Regions from separate parts of the Diaphorobacter sp. MNS-0 genome, predicted to be linked through region 3. Evidence: predicted binding sites of a transcription regulator. Region 3 holds the regulator's gene; each other region holds the start of a gene.
What was found. Region 3 encodes NrdR, which represses ribonucleotide reductase genes. Its sites were predicted from a motif close to CACNANATNTNGTG; they were not measured.
Positions count from the first base shown of each region.

Region 1 (6,015 bases), 1.7 Mb from region 3:
GGGCCACATCATGGACATCCTGCGCGGCAAGGCCACGGACAAGGTCCAGCAGTTCGGCCATGAAAAACTCTCCACCTTCGGCTTGGGCGCACAGTATTCCGAGGCGCAGCTGCGCGGCGTGCTGCGCCAGTTGCTGGCCGCCGGCGCCGTGGGACTGCACAAGGTCACGACCGAGGGCGGCCACAGCTTTGACACGCTGGCGCTGACCGAGGGATCGCGCCCCGTGTTGCGCGGCGAGCAGAGCGTGCTGCTGCGCGAGGCCACGGCCGCAGCCGGCCCCAAGAAGCCGCGCCGCGCCAGCGCCCCGCCGGTGGCAGCGGCCAACCTGGGACAGGACGCCCAGGTGCGCTTCATCAACCTCAAGGCCTGGCGCGCCGAGGTGGCGCGCGAGCACAACCTGCCGGCCTACGTGATCTTCCACGACGCCACGCTGGCCGCCATTGCCGAGCGCAACCCGTCCACGCTAGAGGATCTGCAGGGCATCAGCGGCATGGGTGCGAAAAAGCTGGAGGCGTACGGCGCCGAAGTGCTGCGGGTGTGCGGCGCCGGGGCCGCGGCCGGCTGATCAGGCGCACCGCAGGCTGGTGGGCAGCGGCCACTGCGTGGGCGGCGCCGTCCGGGCCCAGGGCACGCTGGCGGGCGTGCTGCATTCCTGCAGCACCCATTGGCGCACGCCTTGTGCGGCCAGCTCTTCGGCCAGCGCCTGCAGGGCCGCCGTGTCGAACAGTCCCGCGTGCCAGGTGGTGCGGCACTCGTAGTCCACGCCGCTGGCCTGCACGCAGCGCAGCGACTCCCAGGCGCGGTCGCCGCTGCCCGGCGTGCGAGTGATGGCGTCGTAATGTGCCGGCGGCCCCTTGATGTCCAGGCCCACCCAGTCCAGCAGCGGCAACAGGGCCTGCAGACGTTCGGGGTACATGCCGGCCGTGTGCAGGCCGGTGGCAAAGCCCAGGGCGCGTACGCGCGCGAGGGCGTCGGGCAGGGCGGCCTGCAGCGTGGGCTCGCCGCCCGAGAACACCACGCCGTCCAGCAGGCCGCGGCGCGTGTGCAGCAGTTGCTCCACTTCGCTCCAGCGGTGCGGCGCGGGTGCGGCCGCGTCCAGCAGCCCGGCGTTGTGGCAATAGCCGCAGCGCCAGGGGCAGCCCTGGCAGAACACCACGGCGGCCAGCCTGCCGGGAAAGTCGATGGTGGTCAGCGGTGTCAACCCGCCAATGCGCAGGCGGGGAGTGGATACAGACGGCTCGCTCACGGTGTCTATGGCTCACGGCCTATGCCGAGACGCAACCCGAGCCAGGGCCACCGCGCAAGGGCCGCCCCGCCGCGCTGGTGGCGTCCCCCTTCCCGCCTCGCGCAGCGAGGCGAGAGAAGGGGGAAGGCGCGCAGCGCCACAGGGGGTTGCTCATTTCTCGGCGAAGAACTGGCGTTCGTTGTGTTCGCCCTGCTTGCCGGTGTTGAAGCTGGCCACGGGGCGGTGGTAGCCCATGACGCGCGTCCAGACCTCGCAGGGCTGGCGCTCGGCGTCGGTCAGCTGCACGGCGGTGGCCAGGGCGGTGTTCTCGGTGGCGGAAAAGTGGGTCATGACAAACTCCTGGGTTGGTGGTGGAAGAACTTCAAAAACAATAGCTGTTGGCGCTTGTTGCATAAGCGCTAGAGGCAAATTTCGTTCAAATCACGCCGCCAGCCGCGCGCGCTTGGCGGCCAGGCGCTCCTCGTCGCAGCGCGGGCAGAACTTGTGCTCGCCGGCCAGGTAGCCGTGCGTGGGGCAGATGGAGAAGGTGGGCGTGACGGTGATGTAGGGCAGGCGGAAGTGGGTGAGCGCCCGTTTCACCAGCTCGCGGCAGGCAGCGCCGCTGGAGATGCGCTCGCCCATGTACAGGTGCAGCACCGTGCCGCCGGTGTACTTGCCCTGCAGCGCCTCTTGCCGCTGCAGCGCCTCGAACGGGTCGTCGGTGAAGCCCACGGGCAACTGCGAGCTGTTGGTGTAGTAGGGCTGCTCGGCCGTACCGGCCTGCAGGATGGCGGGCCAGCGCTTCTTGTCTTCCTTGGCAAAGCGGTAGGTGGTGCCTTCGGCGGGCGTGGCCTCCAGGTTGTAGAGGTGGCCGGTTTCTTCCTGGAACTGCACGATGCGCGCGCGCACATGGTCCAGCAGGCGCAGGGCGAACTGGTGACCCCAGTCGCTGGTGATGTCGTGCGCGCCGCCGGTGAAGTTGCGCACCATCTCGTTGATGCCGTTCACGCCCAGCGTGCTGAAGTGGTTGCGCAGCGTGCCCAGGTAGCGCTTGGTGTACGGGAACAGGCCCTGGTCCATCAGGCGCTGGATGAGCTTGCGCTTGACCTCCAGGCTCTGCTTGCCCAGTTCCAGCAGGCGGTCCAGCGCCGCCAGCAGGGCCGCCTCGTCGCCCGCGTGCAGATAGCCCAGGCGCGCGCAGTTGACGGTGACCACGCCCAGGCTGCCGGTCTGCTCGGCGCTGCCGAACAGGCCGTTGCCGCGCTTGAGCAGCTCGCGCAGGTCCAGCTGCAGGCGGCAGCACATGGAGCGCACCATGTTGGGCGACAGCTCGGAATTGATGAAGTTCTGGAAGTACGGCAGGCCGTACTTGGCCGTCATGTCGAACAGGGCGACGGCGTTCTCGCTCTCCCACGGGAAGTCGGGCGTGATGTTGTACGTGGGAATCGGGAAGGTGAACACGCGGCCCTTGGCATCGCCCGTGGTCATCACGTCGATGTAGGCGCGGTTGATGACGTCCATCTCGGCCTGCAGCTCGCCGTAGCAAAACGGCATCTCCACGCCGCCGATCACCGGCACCTGCTCGCGCAGGTCCTCGGGACAGGTCCAGTCGAAGGTGAGGTTGGTGAACGGCGTCTGCGTGCCCCAGCGCGAGGGCACGTTGAGGTTGTAGACCAGCTCCTGGATGCACTGGCGCACGGCGGCGTAGTCCATGCCGTCCTTGCGCACGAAGGGCGCCATGTAGGTGTCGAACGACGAGAACGCCTGCGCGCCGGCCCATTCGTTCTGCAGCGTGCCGAGGAAGTTCACGATCTGCCCCACGGCGGAGCTCATGTGCTTCGGGGGCCCCGCCTCCACCTTGCCCGGCACGCCGTTCAGCCCCTCGTGCAGTAGCGTGCGCAGCGACCAGCCCGCGCAGTAGCCGCTGAGCATGTCGAGGTCGTGGATGTGGATGTCGCCATTGCGGTGCGCCTCGCCGATCTCGGGCGCGTAGACGTGCGAGAGCCAGTAGTTCGCCGTCACCTTGCCTGCCACGTTCAGGATCAGCCCGCCCAGCGAGTAGCCCTGGTTGGCGTTGGCGTTCACACGCCAATCGGCGCGCGTGAGGTACTCGTTGATGGAGCTTTCCACATGCACCAGCGTCTGCCGGTCGGCGCGCAGGGTGGCGTGGCGCTGGCGGTAGGCCATGTAGGCGCGCGCGGTCTGCAGATGGTTGGCGGCGATCAGCGTCTGCTCCACCACGTCCTGGATCTGCTCGATGGCCGGTGCCTCGCCATGGAAGCGGTGGATCAGCACCTTGGTGGCCTGCGCCGTGAGCAGACGGGCCTCGTCCTCGCCGAACTCGCCCGTGGCCTGGCCGGCCCGTGCGATGGCCGACTGGATGCGCACAGCATCGAAAGGTGTGCGCTCGCCGTTGCGTTGGATGACGTCGCGCGGCAGGCTGGCGACGATCGGAGATGGTGGTGTCATGGCAACCCTTCAAACACTACATATAGTGTTCACCATACCTATCAAACACTATAGGTAGTTTGATCAGGCACAAACCGCAGGGCAGAAAAGGGCCTGTGCAGAGGGGGGCTGCGGTGCGCGGCTTGTGGCCCGAGCGCCACGGGGTGGGGCCGCAGCAGGCCCGCGCCCGAGAGGCTGGGCGGGGGATCGGGGCGCCGTGGAGGGTTTGACGCCGTTTGGCCTTCTGGCGCTGGAGGGATAAGCGCTGGAAGCTATTAAAACAGTAGCAACCGGGTTGCGTGCGGCGCGACGCGTGTCAGGCCAACTCGACGCCGGCCTGCGCATTGCGCACAAAGGCCTCGAACGCGGCGGGCTCCAGCGGCCGGCTGTACCAGTAGCCTTGCATTTCGTCGCAGCCGCAGGCCTGCAGCAACGCGGCCTGCTCGGCCGTCTCCACGCCTTCGGCAATGGTGGCCATGCGCAGGCTGTGGGCCATCTTGATGATGGCCGTCACGATGGCCTGGTCGCTGGCCTGGTGGGCGAGTTCGCGCACGAAGGACTGGTCGATCTTGAGCTTGTCGATGGCGTAACGCTTGAGGTAGCTCATGGAGGAATAGCCTGTGCCGAAGTCGTCCAGCGCCACGCGAAAGCCCACCTCATGCAGGCGGCGGATGGTGGTCTCGGCCTGTTCCGGGTTTTTCAGCGCGACGGCCTCGGTCAACTCCACCTCGATGCGCTGGGGCGAAACGTCCATGCGCTGCAGGATGCGCACCAGCTCCTCGACGAAGTGCGGCCGCGCGAACTGCGCAGCCGATACGTTCACCGCCACCACCAGCGGCGGCAGGCCCGCGGCATCCCAGGCGCGCAACTGCTGCGCCACCTGCTCCACCACCCAGAAATCGATGGCCACGATGGAGCCGCTTTGCTCGGCGATCGGGATGAACTCGGCCGGAGACACCAGCCCCCAGCGCGGATGGCGCCAGCGCAGCAGCGCCTCGGCGCCCGCCAGCGCGCCGCTGCCCAGCGTGCGCTGGGGCTGGAACACCAGGAACAGCTCGCCGCGGTGCGCCGCGCGTCCTTGAGGCCGGCGGCCAGCTCCAGCGAACGCTGCGTGTGCGCCTGCATCTCGGGTGCGAAGAAGCGCAGCCCGTTGCGCCCGTCCTGCTTGACGCGGTACATCGCCACTTCCGCGGCGGACGCCAAGGTGCTGGCGGTGCGCGCGTCGTCGGGGTAGACGGCGATGCCGGCCGACGCGCTGACGGATACGGCATGGCCTTGGATCTGCAGTGTGGTCTGCAGCTGCGCCAGCGCATCCTGCGCCAGCAGCGCCACCGCCGCCTGGTCCGCCAGGGGCACGATGGCCGTGAAAGCGTCGCCCGAATAGCGCGCCACGGGAATGTGCGGCGCCAGGCAGGCGCGCAGCCGGTTGCCCATCTCCAACAGCAACTCGTCACCGGCCGCGTGGCCCAGGGTTTCGTTCACCAGCTTGAAGTTGTCCAGGTCGAACCACAGCACCGACACCCGTTCGTGGCTTGCGTCGGCGCGGTCGATGGCTTGCGTCAACTGTTCGTCGAAGGCTTTCTTGTTGAGCAGGCCGGTCAGCGTGTCATAGTTGGAGAGGGCGCGGATGCGCTCCTCCGCCTCGCGCCGCTGCGTGATGTCCTCCATGTGCGCGACGTAATGCGTCACTTCGCCGAACACGTCGCGAACGGGGTAAAGCGAGGCGTTTTCCGTATAGACCTGTCCGTTCTTGCGGCGGTTGATGAGTTCGCCCTGCCAGGGCAGGCCGCGCGGCAGCTTGGTCCACATATCGGCATAGGTGGTCCGCGGCGTCAGTCCCGACTGCAGCACGCGCGGGTTGCGGCCCAGCACCTCTTGTGCGCCGTAGCCGCTGACTTCGCTGAAGGCCTTGTTGACGTAGACGATGCTGGCGTCGATGTCGGTGATGACCACCGGACTGGGGCTCTGGTCCAGCGCCTCCGACAGGCGGTGGATGACGGCCTCCTGGCGGCGCTGGGCCGTGTGCTTCCAGAGGGCGTCGGCCACGGTCTGCAGCGCCTGTGCGTCGCGTGGGTGATAGTCCCGCGCCTTGCCGGCCACGCCCAGCAGCAGGCGCGGCCTGCCGCCTTCCACCACGGGCACGCAAGCCCAGCGGGCCGTCGCGCCGCCCGGTGCGCGCCCAGCCGCCGCATCGTGCGGCGCGTTCGTCACCACGGCGCGGCGTTCGCGCAGGGCGGTTTCCCACGGCGGCATGTCGGGCGGGGCGTTCTCGTGCGAGCAGGCGGCCAGTGAGGTGCCGCGTGCGTCGTCGTGCACGAAGTACAGCACGGCCAGCGCGCTGC
Region 1 is NZ_CP080761.1:121,899-127,913, forward strand. It holds gene recQ (DNA helicase RecQ) at 1-565, shown strand, start outside; gene K2L43_RS00540 (anaerobic ribonucleoside-triphosphate reductase activating protein) at 566-1,246, opposite strand; gene nrdD (anaerobic ribonucleoside-triphosphate reductase) at 1,397-1,576, opposite strand; gene K2L43_RS00550 (ribonucleoside triphosphate reductase) at 1,667-3,694, opposite strand; gene K2L43_RS18920 (bifunctional diguanylate cyclase/phosphodiesterase) at 3,990-4,718, opposite strand; partial or broken gene K2L43_RS00555 (MASE3 domain-containing protein) at 4,874-6,015, opposite strand, start outside.
Region 1: the regulator NrdR is predicted to act here: its motif matches at 3,709-3,722, upstream of K2L43_RS00550 (ribonucleoside triphosphate reductase).

Region 2 (6,015 bases), 950 kb from region 3:
CCGTGGTCTACGCAGTGTGGCGCGCGCAGCGCCGTGCGTCTGCGCCGCGGCAAGGCAACACCCAGCGCCCGTCCATCGCACCGCCACAGGACATGGTGCGCTGCGCCCACTGCGGCGTGCACCTGCCACGTGGCGATGCCGTGCCCGGGGGGGCGCATATGTACTGCAGCACCGCCCACCGGGACCGTGGGCCCGCCTGAGCCGATGCCCTCCAAGCTGGCAGCCGCCGCCTCTCCCCCGCCCTTTCATCGCCTGTGGAATGCCTTCCTCACAGCGCGCGTGATGGTGGCGCTGGCGCTGCTGCTGCTGCAGTTGCTGGGCATTGCACTCAACCAGGCCGGCGAACCGCTGCTGTTCAGCATCTGCCTGGGCTACCTGGTGGCCACGGTGGCGCTGCGGGTGTGGGGGCACGGCGCCGTCCCTGATCCGCGGCCCGGCATCCAGTGGTTGCCGTCCATCGGGCTGGATCTGTTGCTGGTCAGCGTGCTGCAGGCGCTGCAGCAGTCGGGCGGCTTGAATTTCACGCCGTTGTTCGGACTTCCGGTCCTGATGGCAGGCGTGCTGGGATCCTTGACACTGGCTCTGGCAACCACGGCCGGCGCCACGCTGCTGCTGCTGGCCTGGGCCTGGTGGCTGGGCACATACGGCGGCGCCGGAGACGGCACGCAGCGCTACCTGCAGGCGGCGTTGACAGGCACCGGCTACTTCATCGTCGCCTATCTGGTGCACCTGCTGGCCGCCAAGCTCACCAGCGAGCAGCAGATGGCCCGGCGCAGCCAGATGGATGCGCGCACCCACCGCGCGGTCAGTGCCCTGGTGATGCAGCACGTGGCCGATGGCGTGCTGGTGCTGGACCTGCATGGCCAGGTCCGCCTGGCCAACCCCGCGGCATTGCTGATGCTCGGCCACAAGATCTCCGGAGATTCCTCCCTGACGCTCACGCACACGGCGGCCTTCAAACCCCTCATGGATCTGGCGTGCGCCACTTTCCAGATGGAGCGTCCCCAGCATGCCGATGTCAACGTCCTGCACGATGGTCAGATCCCCATGGCCCTGCGCGTGCGCGCATGGCTCACCCACACGCAGGACGCCCCGGACGACTCTCCGGGGGAGCCGCTGTGCGTGATGTTCCTGCACGACCTGCGCGAAATGGAAGCGCGCCTGCGCACCGAGAAGCTGGCCGCCATGGGGCGCATGTCGGCCGCCGTGGCACATGAGATCCGCAACCCGCTGGCAGCGATCGTGCAGGCCAACGAACTGCTGGAAGAAGACCTGGACGACCCCACACAGAAGCGCCTGACACACATGGTGCGTCAAAACGCCGACCGGCTGGTGCGCATCACGGAGGACGTACTGGACATTGCGCGCGTGCAGCACCAGATCCACCAGGCCAGCTCCTCCACCGTGGCACTGGATGCCACGGTGCAGCAGGTGTGGAACGACTGGACGGCGCAGGACCCCGCACGCCGCCAGGGGCAACTGGTACTGGACGCGGGCTCGGCGCAGGTGGAGTTCGACGCCGAGCACCTGCGGCGTGTGCTAGTGAACCTGCTGGACAACGCATTGCGCTACAAGGGACCCGAACCCGATTCGCTGTGCCTCGCGACGCGCGCCACCCCCGGCGGGAAGGCCGGCGTGCAGGTGTGGAGCGATGGCGCACCGCTGGACAAATCGGTGGAGCGGCATCTGTTCGAGCCTTTCTTCTCATCCGAAAGCCGCTCCAGCGGGCTGGGCTTGTACATCTGCCGCGAGCTGTGCCAGCGCCACGGGGCGGACATCGGTCACCAGCGCTCCACACGCAGCCTGGCGCGCGGCGAGGTGGCGGGAAACGCCTTCACTGTGACCTTCCGCAGCCTTTCGCGCCCTACGGACAGCGCATCACTGTTTGACACAATCGTGGTCTGACACGGCCCACAGACCATGAATGCATCCACCGCCTCCATTCTTGTCGTTGATGACGAACCCGATCTGCGCACCCTCTATGAGCTGACCCTGCTGCGCGAAGGCTACCGCGTGGAGACCGCCGCCAGCGTGGACGACGCGCGCCAACAGCTGCAGACGCAGAAGTTCGACGTCGTGATCACCGACATGCGGCTGCCCGACGGCTTCGGCATGGACTTGCTGCACGACCTGCGCAGCCAGCAGCGGCGTGAACGCTGCGTGGTCATGACGGCCTATGGATCGGCCGAGAACGCGGTGGAGGCGCTGCGCGCGGGCGCGTTCGACTACCTGACCAAGCCCGTGGACCTGAAGCAATTCCGTGCCGTGGTGGCCTCGGCGGTGCAGGGTATTGGCGCCGTACTGGCGGCGCCCAAAGCCACCCGCCCCGGCGCACGCAATGTCACGCAGTGGCCGGACATGCAAGATCCTGTGCTGGATCGCCTGATCGGCGACTCCGAAGCCATGCGCAATGTGAAGCAGCGCATCGCCAAGGTGGCGCGCAGCATGGCCCCCGTGCTGGTGCGTGGCGAGTCAGGCACGGGCAAGGAACTGGTGGCCCGCGCGCTGCATGCCAGCAGCCAGCGCTCCGAAGGCCCACTGATCGCCGTCAACTGCGGCGCAATTCCCGAGAACCTGCTGGAGGCAGAGTTCTTTGGCGCGCGCAAGGGTTCCTACACCGGCTCTACGCACGACCGGGAGGGCTACTTCCAGGCCGCCCGTGGAGGCACGCTGTTCCTTGACGAAATTGGCGACCTGCCGCTGCCCATGCAATCCAAACTGCTGCGTGCGATCCAGGAGCGCACGGTACGGCCCCTGGGCTCCACGCAGGAAGAAGCCGTGGACGTGCGCATCGTCAGCGCCACGCACCGAGACCTGGCCGCTGACGTGCAGGCGGGGCGCTTCCGCCAGGATCTGTATTACCGGCTGAATGTCATCGAACTGCTGATCCCACCGTTGCGCGAGCGGCGAGAGGACCTGCCCGCGCTGTGCGAGGCCTTGCTGGCCCGTATCGAGCAAGAATCGGGGGTGGCCGTTCCCCACTTGACAGAGGAAGCGCTGCAGTGCATCGCACAGCACCCGCTCACCGGCAATGTGCGCGAGCTGGAAAACCTGCTGCACCGCGCGGTAGCCCTCAGCGATGGCCATGAGCTGCACGTTGAAAGCGCGCCAGCCTCCACCGTGGAGGCACCGCTGCCCCTACCGCAGCCCGTACCGTCCGCACCAGCCATCGCGCAGCCCGCTGAGCCACACGCGCCCCCTCGTTGGTCCGGCATCAGCGAAGGCATGCCCCTGCCCAACGATCTGCAAGCCTGGCTCGACCAGCAGGAACGGGAAATACTCGTGCGCGCCCTGCGCGAGGCGGGTTTCAACCGCACGGCCACCGCAGCCCGCCTGGGCATCAGCCTGCGCCAGATCCGTTACCGGATTGCCCGGCTGCACATCGAGGTACCGCAAGACGGCGACAGCCATGGCGACGCGCAGCCCTGAGCCTGCGGCCCGGCGGCCTGCCTGGCACGGCGGCTGGTTCGCGAATGCGAGACGCATGGACTCGCCCAACCACGGGCCACGCCCCCCGCAGGCCAGCGTGGACCTCATCGTGGTGCATTCCATCAGCCTTCCCCCCGGGCAGTTTGGCGGGGACCATGTCCACCGGCTTTTCATGAACCAGCTGGACTGGGACGCCCATCCTTATTTCCAGCAGATTCGCGGCCTGGAAGTGTCGACGCATTTCTTCATCACGCGCGCAGGTGTGCTGTGGCAGTTCGTGGACGTGGGCCGACGCGCCTGGCACGCGGGCCGTTCCCACTACCGGGGGCGCGATGCCTGCAACGACGACTCGATCGGCGTTGAGCTCGAGGGGCTGGAAGGTGGGAGCTTCGAGCAAGCGCAGTACGCCACCCTTGTGACCCTTTGCAAGGCGCTGCGGCAGCGCTACCCCGTGCGCTACATCGCAGGACATGAGCACATCGCCCCTGAACGCAAACACGACCCAGGCCCTGGGTTTGACTGGCGTGTACTTCATGGAGCCTTCGCCGGCACGGGTGTTCTTTTTCCGCCAGGGTGTTGATCCTCCCAGGCACCTGGACGCATTGCCGCACTTTGCGCCTTCGCCTCGCCTTCACTGCTCAGGATGAAGTTGCACGCGCGTTTGCGCGCAAGATCGGCCAGCATGCCGCACCATGGCTCAAGCCGTCGGATGCGGGCCTGATCCTACGGGGGCTGCGACGGCAGTAGAAGGCCCAGGCGTTCAATCACGTCGAAACGATCTCGCCAGCCTCTTACGGGGATACACTACCCCTAGTGTCTTGAACCATCAAGACACACTAGATATAGTGTGCGGCGACAGTCTAAGCCGCCGTTTCGCCGGCCGAAGGTGACTACCCGTCCGCCTGGCCATTTCTCCGAACACCTCCGAGGACCTCCATGCACGCTGCGCCCCTATCCGTTCCTGTTGACACCCCATCGCCTGCACGGGCCACCCCGTCAGCCACGCCGACCGGGGCCCATCCACTGATGCACTACCAGATCATTCGCCGCAACGGCGCCGTGGTGCCCTTCGAGCCGCAAAAAATCGCCGTGGCGATGATGAAAGCATTCCTGGCCGTTCACGGGGCACAGGGAGCAGCCTCGGCGAGCGTGCGCGAAGTGGTGGATCAGCTGACCCAGGCAGTCGTGCGCGCGCTGATGCGCTCGCGCCCCGCGGGAGGAACGTTCCACATTGAGGACGTGCAGGACCAGGTGGAGCTGGGCTTGATGCGAGGCAGCCATCATGAGGTGGCACGCGCCTACGTGCTCTACCGCGAGCGCCGCGCGCAAGAACGCGCACAGAAGAAGGAACAACTGCTACCCCAGATGCCGGCCCTGTATGTACAGGACCAAGGTCAGCGCGTGGAGCTTGACATTCTGCGCCTGCAGAGCCTGGTAGAAGCCGCATGCACGGGCCTGGGATCGGACGTCCAGGCCGCGCCCATCATCGCGGAGACCATGCGCAACCTGTACGACGGCGTACCCATGGACGAGGTGTACAAGGCATCCATCCTCGCGGCGCGCACCCTGATCGAGAAAGATCCCGGCTACACCTACGCGACGGCACGACTGTTGCTGCACACCATCGTGCGCGAGGTGTTAGGCCGCGACGTGAATCCCGCCGACATGGCCCTGGCCTACGCCGAAAATTTTCCACAGTTCATCCGCCAGGGCGTGGACAACGAGTTGCTCGACCCGCGCCTGATGGAATTCGACCTGCAGCGCCTGGGAAGCACACTGAAGGCCGAGCGCGACCTGCAGTTCGACTATCTTGGCCTACAGACGCTGTACGACCGCTACTTCCTGCATGTGCGCAAAACGCGCATCGAGCTGCCTCAGACCTTTTTCATGCGCGTGGCCATGGGCCTGGCGCTGCGCGAGGACGACCGCAACGCCCGCGCCATCGAGTTCTACGAACTGCTCAGCTCCTTCGATTTCATGAGCAGCACGCCCACGCTGTTCAACAGCGGCACATTGCGCTCGCAGCTGTCCAGCTGCTACCTGACGACGGTGCCCGACGAGCTGGAGGGCATCTACGAATCCATCAAGGAAAACGCCCTGCTGTCCAAGTTCGCGGGCGGCCTGGGTAACGACTGGACACGCGTACGCGCCCTCGGTGCACGCATCAAGGGCACGAACGGCGAGTCGCAAGGCGTGGTGCCGTTCCTCAAGGTGGTCAACGACACGGCCGTGGCCGTGAACCAGGGCGGCAAGCGCAAGGGTGCCGTCTGCACCTACCTGGAAAGCTGGCACCTGGACATCGAAGAATTCCTGGAGCTGCGCAAGAACACCGGCGACGACCGGCGACGCACACACGACATGAACACGGCCAACTGGATTCCCGACCTGTTCATGAAACGCGTAATGGAAAAGGGCCTGTGGACACTGTTTTCCCCCTCGGATGTCCCTGACCTGCACGACCTGTACGGACAGGCCTTCGAAAAAGCCTACATCGCCTACGAGGCCAAGGCCGAGAGCGGCGAGTTGCCCCTGTTCAAACGCGTACCGGCCGTCGACCTCTGGCGCAAGATGCTGTCCATGCTGTTC
Region 2 is NZ_CP080761.1:3,321,592-3,327,606, forward strand. It holds gene K2L43_RS15820 (PP0621 family protein) at 1-200, shown strand, start outside; gene K2L43_RS15825 (PAS domain-containing sensor histidine kinase) at 205-1,905, shown strand; gene K2L43_RS15830 (sigma-54 dependent transcriptional regulator) at 1,921-3,429, shown strand; gene ampD (1,6-anhydro-N-acetylmuramyl-L-alanine amidase AmpD) at 3,410-4,009, shown strand; gene K2L43_RS15840 (ribonucleoside-diphosphate reductase subunit alpha) at 4,366-6,015, shown strand, end outside.
Region 2: the regulator NrdR is predicted to act here: its motif matches at 4,264-4,277, upstream of K2L43_RS15840 (ribonucleoside-diphosphate reductase subunit alpha).

Region 3 (6,015 bases):
GCTGGGCGTCGTCTTCGGCGTGATCACACTTACGGCACGCCCGGACCTGCGCCAGGCAGGAGAAGAAGAACTCATGGGCTGGCTGCAGGCCCGCCAGGAAGCCGTAGTGGGCTTCCCTATGGAGCCTGCCGCAAGCGAGCGGGCAGTAGCGCTCAACCCCAAGGAGTTGCCGCGGGAACAGGCTGCCGTGGCCTACTGGCTCAGCAAGAAGTACCGCGTGGCGCCCGAACCGCTGGCGGCACTGGTCACCGAGGCGTATGAAATCGGCGTGCGGACCAAACTGGATCCCACCTTGATCCTGGCCGTCATGGCCGTGGAATCGAGCTTCAACCCGTTTGCACAAAGCCCGGTAGGTGCGCAAGGATTGATGCAGGTGATGACGCGTGTGCATACCGACAAGTACGAAGGCTTTGGTGGGCACCTGGCGGCATTCGATCCCGTGGCCAACCTGCGCGTGGGCGTGAAGGTGCTGCAGGAGTGCATCGCGCGCGCCGGCTCGCTGGAAGGCGGACTGCGTTACTACGTCGGCGCAGCCAACCTGCCCGACGACGGGGGCTACGCCGCCAAGGTACTGGCAGAGCATTTCCGGCTGCGCCAGGTCGCCAATGGTCGCACGGGCGTTTCTCCCGCCGGCCCAGTGAATCCACCTCTCCTGTCCACCAAGGCTCCTGCCACACCGGAAGCCGCACCTGCAACCCCTGCCACTGGCGAGAAGGTGGCCCTGCTGAGCGGCCTCTGAAGAGCCTACTCTGGCATTGATGAAGGGCGTGCTCAGCTACACTAGCAGGGCACGCAACTGGCGATAGGCGCGGACGTCCCCCGGGGCACCGCCGCTGACGTGGACACCGGCAGGAAACAGCGTTTTTCTGCAAACCACTGGGGAGCGTGCCGCGCGGCAGGCACCAGCCCCGCAGCGATCCGTCGTTCGCCTGGGCAGCCCTTGATTGCCAAGGGACACTTAGTTCATCGGACTGCCATGTACCAACGCAATATTCTTGTCGAACAAACCGATCCCGAGGTGTGGGCCGCCATCCAGGCCGAAGACCGCCGCCAGGAAGAACACATTGAGCTGATCGCCAGCGAGAACTACGCCTCGCCCGCCGTGATGGCCGCTCAGGGCTCGCAGCTCACCAACAAGTACGCCGAAGGCTACCCTGGCAAGCGCTACTACGGCGGCTGCGAGAACGTGGACGTGATCGAGCAGTTGGCCATCGACCGCATCAAGCAACTCTTCGGCGCCGAAGCGGCCAATGTGCAGCCCAACTCGGGTTCGCAGGCCAACCAGGCTGTGCTGATGGCCTTCCTGAAGCCCGGCGACACCATTCTGGGCATGAGCCTGGCCGAGGGCGGCCACCTCACGCACGGCATGCCGCTGAACATGAGCGGCAAGTGGTTCAACGTAGTCTCCTACGGACTGAACGACAAGGAAGAGATCGACTACGACGCGCTGGAAGCCAAGGCCCGCGAGCACAAGCCCAAGCTGATCATCGCCGGCGCCTCCGCCTACGCCCTGCGCATCGACTTCGAGCGCTTCGCGAAGATCGCCAAGGAAGTCGGCGCCATCTTCTGGGTGGACATTGCCCACTATGCCGGCCTGGTCGTCGCGGGCGAGTACCCCAACCCGGTGCCGTTTGCGGACGTGGTGACCTCCACCACGCACAAGAGCCTGCGCGGCCCACGCGGCGGCATCATTCTGATGAAGGCCGAGCACGAGAAGGCCATCAACAGCGCCATCTTCCCCGGCCTGCAGGGCGGCCCGCTGGAGCACGTCATCGCCGCCAAGGCCGTGGCCTTCAAGGAAGCCCTGTCGCCCGAGTTCAAGCAGTATCAGCAGCAGGTGACCAAGAACGCCAAGGTGTTCGCGGAAACGCTGATCCAGCGCGGACTGCGCATCGTGAGCGGTCGCACCGAAAGCCACGTGATGCTGGTGGACCTTCGCGCCAAGGGCATCACCGGCAAGGAGGCCGAGGCAGCCCTGGGCAAGGCCCATATCACGATCAACAAGAACGCGATCCCCAACGATCCCGAAAAGCCGATGGTCACCAGCGGCATTCGCGTGGGCACGCCCGCCATCACGACACGGGGTTTCAAGGAAGAGGAAACGCGCCTCACGGCCAACCTGGTGGCCGACGTGCTGGACAATCCGCATGACGAGGCGAACCTGGAAGCCGTGCGCGCCAAGGTGCACGCGCTGACCAGCCGCTTCCCGGTCTATCGCTGATCGACCGCCGCGATGAAGTGCCCCTTTTGCAGCCATCAGGAGACCCAGGTCGTCGAGACCCGCGTCTCCGAGGACGGGGACTTCATCCGCCGCAGGCGCCAGTGCGGCGCCTGCGACAAGCGCTTCACGACCTACGAACGACCGGAAGTCAACTTCCCCACGGTTGTCAAGAAGGACGGCCGCCGCGTCGAATACGACCGCGAGAAACTGCTGGGATCGTTCAAGCTGGCGCTGCGCAAGCGCCCGGTGAGCACAGTGCAGATCGACTCGGCCATCGAGCGCATCGAGGAAAAGCTGCTCAACCTGGGGCAGCGCGAGATTCTGTCCAGCCGCATCGGCGAGCTGGTCATGCGCGAGTTGAAGAAGCTCGACAAGGTGGCCTATGTGCGCTACGCCAGCGTGTACCGCAGCTTCGAGGACATCGACGAGTTCCGTGCGCTGGTGGACGAAGTCCGCAAGTAAGCCGCTGCTCTCCCATTGCTCTTCTATTGATAGCTGACAGCGCCCACTGGGCGGGCGCTACAGCCGTTTTTGACCATCACCCCTGGCGGACTGCCGGAATCGGAGCCACGGCCTGCACCACGTCGCCGCATTGCGCACGGTGGCGCAGCGCATGGTCCATGATGACCAATGCAAGCAACGCCTCGGCGATCGGCGCGGCGCGGATGCCCACGCAGGGGTCGTGGCGCCCCTTCGTGATCACCTCGGTACTCTGGCCGTGGATGTCGATGGACTCGCGCGGGCTGATGATGGAACTGGTGGGCTTGATGGCCAGCGACACCTCGATGTCCTGCCCGGTGCTGATGCCGCCCAGCACGCCACCCGCGTTGTTGCTGGCGAAGCCCGTGGGCGTGAGCGAATCGCCGTGCGTGGTGCCGCGCTGGGCCACGCTGGCAAAGCCGGCACCGATCTCCACACCCTTCACGGCGTTCAGGCCCATCATCACATGGGCGATGTCGGCGTCCAGCTTGTCGTACAGCGGCTCGCCCAGTCCCACGGGCACACCGGTAGCTTGCACACGAATGCGCGCGCCGCAGGAGTCGCCGGACTTGCGCAGCGCGTCCATGTAGTCCTCGTAGGCCTGCACGTCGGCCACCGGTGCGAAGAAGGGGTTGTGCGGCACATGCTCCCAGCTCTCGAACGGGATGGGCAGTTCGCCCAGTTGGGTCATGCAGGCACGAAAGCGGGTGCCGTATTTCTCGGCCAGCCATTTCTTGGCCACCGCGCCGGCGGCTACGGTGGGTGCCGTGAGGCGCGCAGACGAGCGGCCGCCACCGCGCGGGTCGCGCAGGCCGTACTTGTGCCAGTAGGCATAGTCGGCATGCCCCGGGCGGAAGCTCTGCGCGATGTTGCCGTAGTCCTTGCTGCGCTGGTCGGTGTTGCGGATCAGCAGCGCGATGGGCGTGCCGGTGGTCTTGCCCTCATATACGCCCGAGAGGATTTCCACCGCATCCGGCTCGTTGCGCTGCGTCACATGGCGGCTGGTGCCGGGGCGGCGGCGGTCCAGGTCGGCCTGAATGTCGGCCTCGGACAGTTCCATGCCGGGCGGGCAGCCGTCGATCACGCAGCCGATGGCGGGGCCATGGGATTCACCAAAGTTGGTGACGCAAAAAAGGGTACCGAGTGTGTTGCCGCTCATAGGGGTGCGATTATCCCCGAGCCACTGTTACTACCAAAAAAATAGCTGCCAGCGCTTGATTGACAAGCGCTGGCAGCTATTTTGATCACCAAATCAGTTGGCCGGCCGCGATTCTTCCTGCGGCCAGTCGCGGATGTAGGCCTTGAGCAGCTTGTTCTCGAAATTCTGGCTGTCCACCACGGCCTTGGCCACGTCGTAGAAGCTGACCACGCCCATCAGCATGCGCTTGTCCATCACGGGCATGTAGCGCGCGTGGCGGCCCAGCATCATGCGGCGCACCTCGTCCATGTCGGTCTCCAGGGTGCAGGTCAGCGGCGCGTCGTCCATGGCGGTACGCACCAGCATGGTGCCCACGCCGCCACCATTTTTCGTCAGCGCCTGGATCACCTCGCGGAAGGTGAGCATGCCCACCAGGTCGCCATGTTCCATCACGACCAGCGAGCCGATGTCCTTCTCGGCCATGGCATCCACGGCGCGGGCCAGCGGCTCGTCGGGATGCACGGTGTAGAGGGTGTTGCCTTTGAGGCGCAGGATGTCGCTGACTTTCATGGGGAGTCTCCGAAGGGTTCTGCAGGCGCTGCATGCAGCCCGATAGCGAATAAATATAGCCCACAATGGCGCACAAATTCACCACTTTGGAGACATGAATGCCCGGATATTCCGACCCCGGCTTCGACACGCTGGCCCTGCACGCCGGCGCGCAGCCGGACCCCGCCACAGGTGCGCGCGCCGTGCCGATCCACCTGAGCACCTCGTTCGTCTTCGAGTCGAGCGACCATGCGGCGGCCCTGTTCAACCTAGAGCGCCCGGGCCATGTGTACAGCCGCCTGAGCAACCCCACCAACGCGGTGCTGGAGCAGCGCGTGGCAGCGCTGGAGGGCGGCGTGGGGGCGATTGCCGTGGCCAGCGGGCAGGCCGCGCTGCACCTGGCGATTGCCACATTGATGGGCGCAGGCAGCCACATCGTGGCCAGCACGGCGCTGTATGGCGGCAGCCAGAACCTGCTGCACTACACGCTGCGCCGCTTCGGCATTGACACCACCTTCGTGAAGCCCGGCGACATCGACGGCTGGCGCGCCGCCATCCGCCCCAACACCAAGCTGTTCTTTGGCGAAACCGTAGGCAACCCCGGGCTGGAGGTGTTGGACATCCCCACGGTCGCGGACATTGCGCATGAAGCTGGCGTGCCCCTGCTGGTGGACTCCACCCTCACCTCGCCGTGGCTCATCAAGCCCTTCGAGCATGGCGCGGACCTGGTGTACCACTCGGCCACCAAGTTCCTCTCAGGCCATGGCACGGTGATCGGCGGCGTCGTGGTCGATGGCGGCAGCTTCGACTGGGAAGGCTCCGGCCGCTTCCCCGAGCTGACCCAGCCCTACGACGGCTTTCACAACATGGTGTTCACCGAGGAGAGCACTGTGGGCGCCTTCCTGCTGCGCGCGCGCCGCGAGGGCCTGCGCGACTTCGGCGCCTGCATGAGCCCGCACACCGCCTGGCTGATCCTGCAGGGCATCGAGACCCTGCCGCTGCGCATGGAACGCCACACGCGCAATACCGAGAAGGTGGTGCAGTTCCTGGCCAGCCACCCGTTCGTCGAGCGCGTGGGCCACCCGCTGCTCGCGTCCCACCCCAGCCACCAGCTAGCGCAGCGCCTGCTGCCGCGCGGCGCGGGCTCGGTGTTCAGCTTCGACCTCAAGGGCAACCGCGAGCAGGGTAAGACGTTTATTGAGACGCTCAAGCTCTTCAGCCACCTGGCCAATGTGGGTGACTGCCGCAGCCTGGTGATCCACCCCGCCTCCACCACGCACTTCCGCATGAGCGACGAAGCGCTCGCCGCGGGCGGCATCAGCCAGGGCACGATCCGCCTGTCGATCGGGCTGGAAGATGCCGACGACCTGATCGACGACCTCAAGCGGGCACTCAAGGCTGCGGAGAAGCAAGCGGGAAAGGCAGGTGCGTGATGTACGTGCAAGTCAACGGCGCACAGACCTACTGCTACACCGGCGGCAAGCCCTTCGATGCCGCCAAGCCCACCGTGGTGTTCATCCACGGCGTGCTCAACGACCACAGCGTCTGGGCGCTGCAAAGCCGCTACATGGCCAACCATGGCTGGAACGTGCTGGCCGTGGACCTGCCCGGCCACAGCAAAAGCGCG
Region 3 is NZ_CP080761.1:2,375,144-2,381,158, forward strand. It holds gene K2L43_RS11280 (lytic transglycosylase domain-containing protein) at 1-739, shown strand, start outside; ZMP/ZTP riboswitch at 783-942, shown strand; gene glyA (serine hydroxymethyltransferase) at 977-2,221, shown strand; gene nrdR (transcriptional regulator NrdR) at 2,234-2,683, shown strand; gene aroC (chorismate synthase) at 2,760-3,860, opposite strand; gene K2L43_RS11300 (CBS domain-containing protein) at 3,954-4,409, opposite strand; gene K2L43_RS11305 (O-acetylhomoserine aminocarboxypropyltransferase) at 4,508-5,821, shown strand; gene K2L43_RS11310 (alpha/beta fold hydrolase) at 5,821-6,015, shown strand, end outside.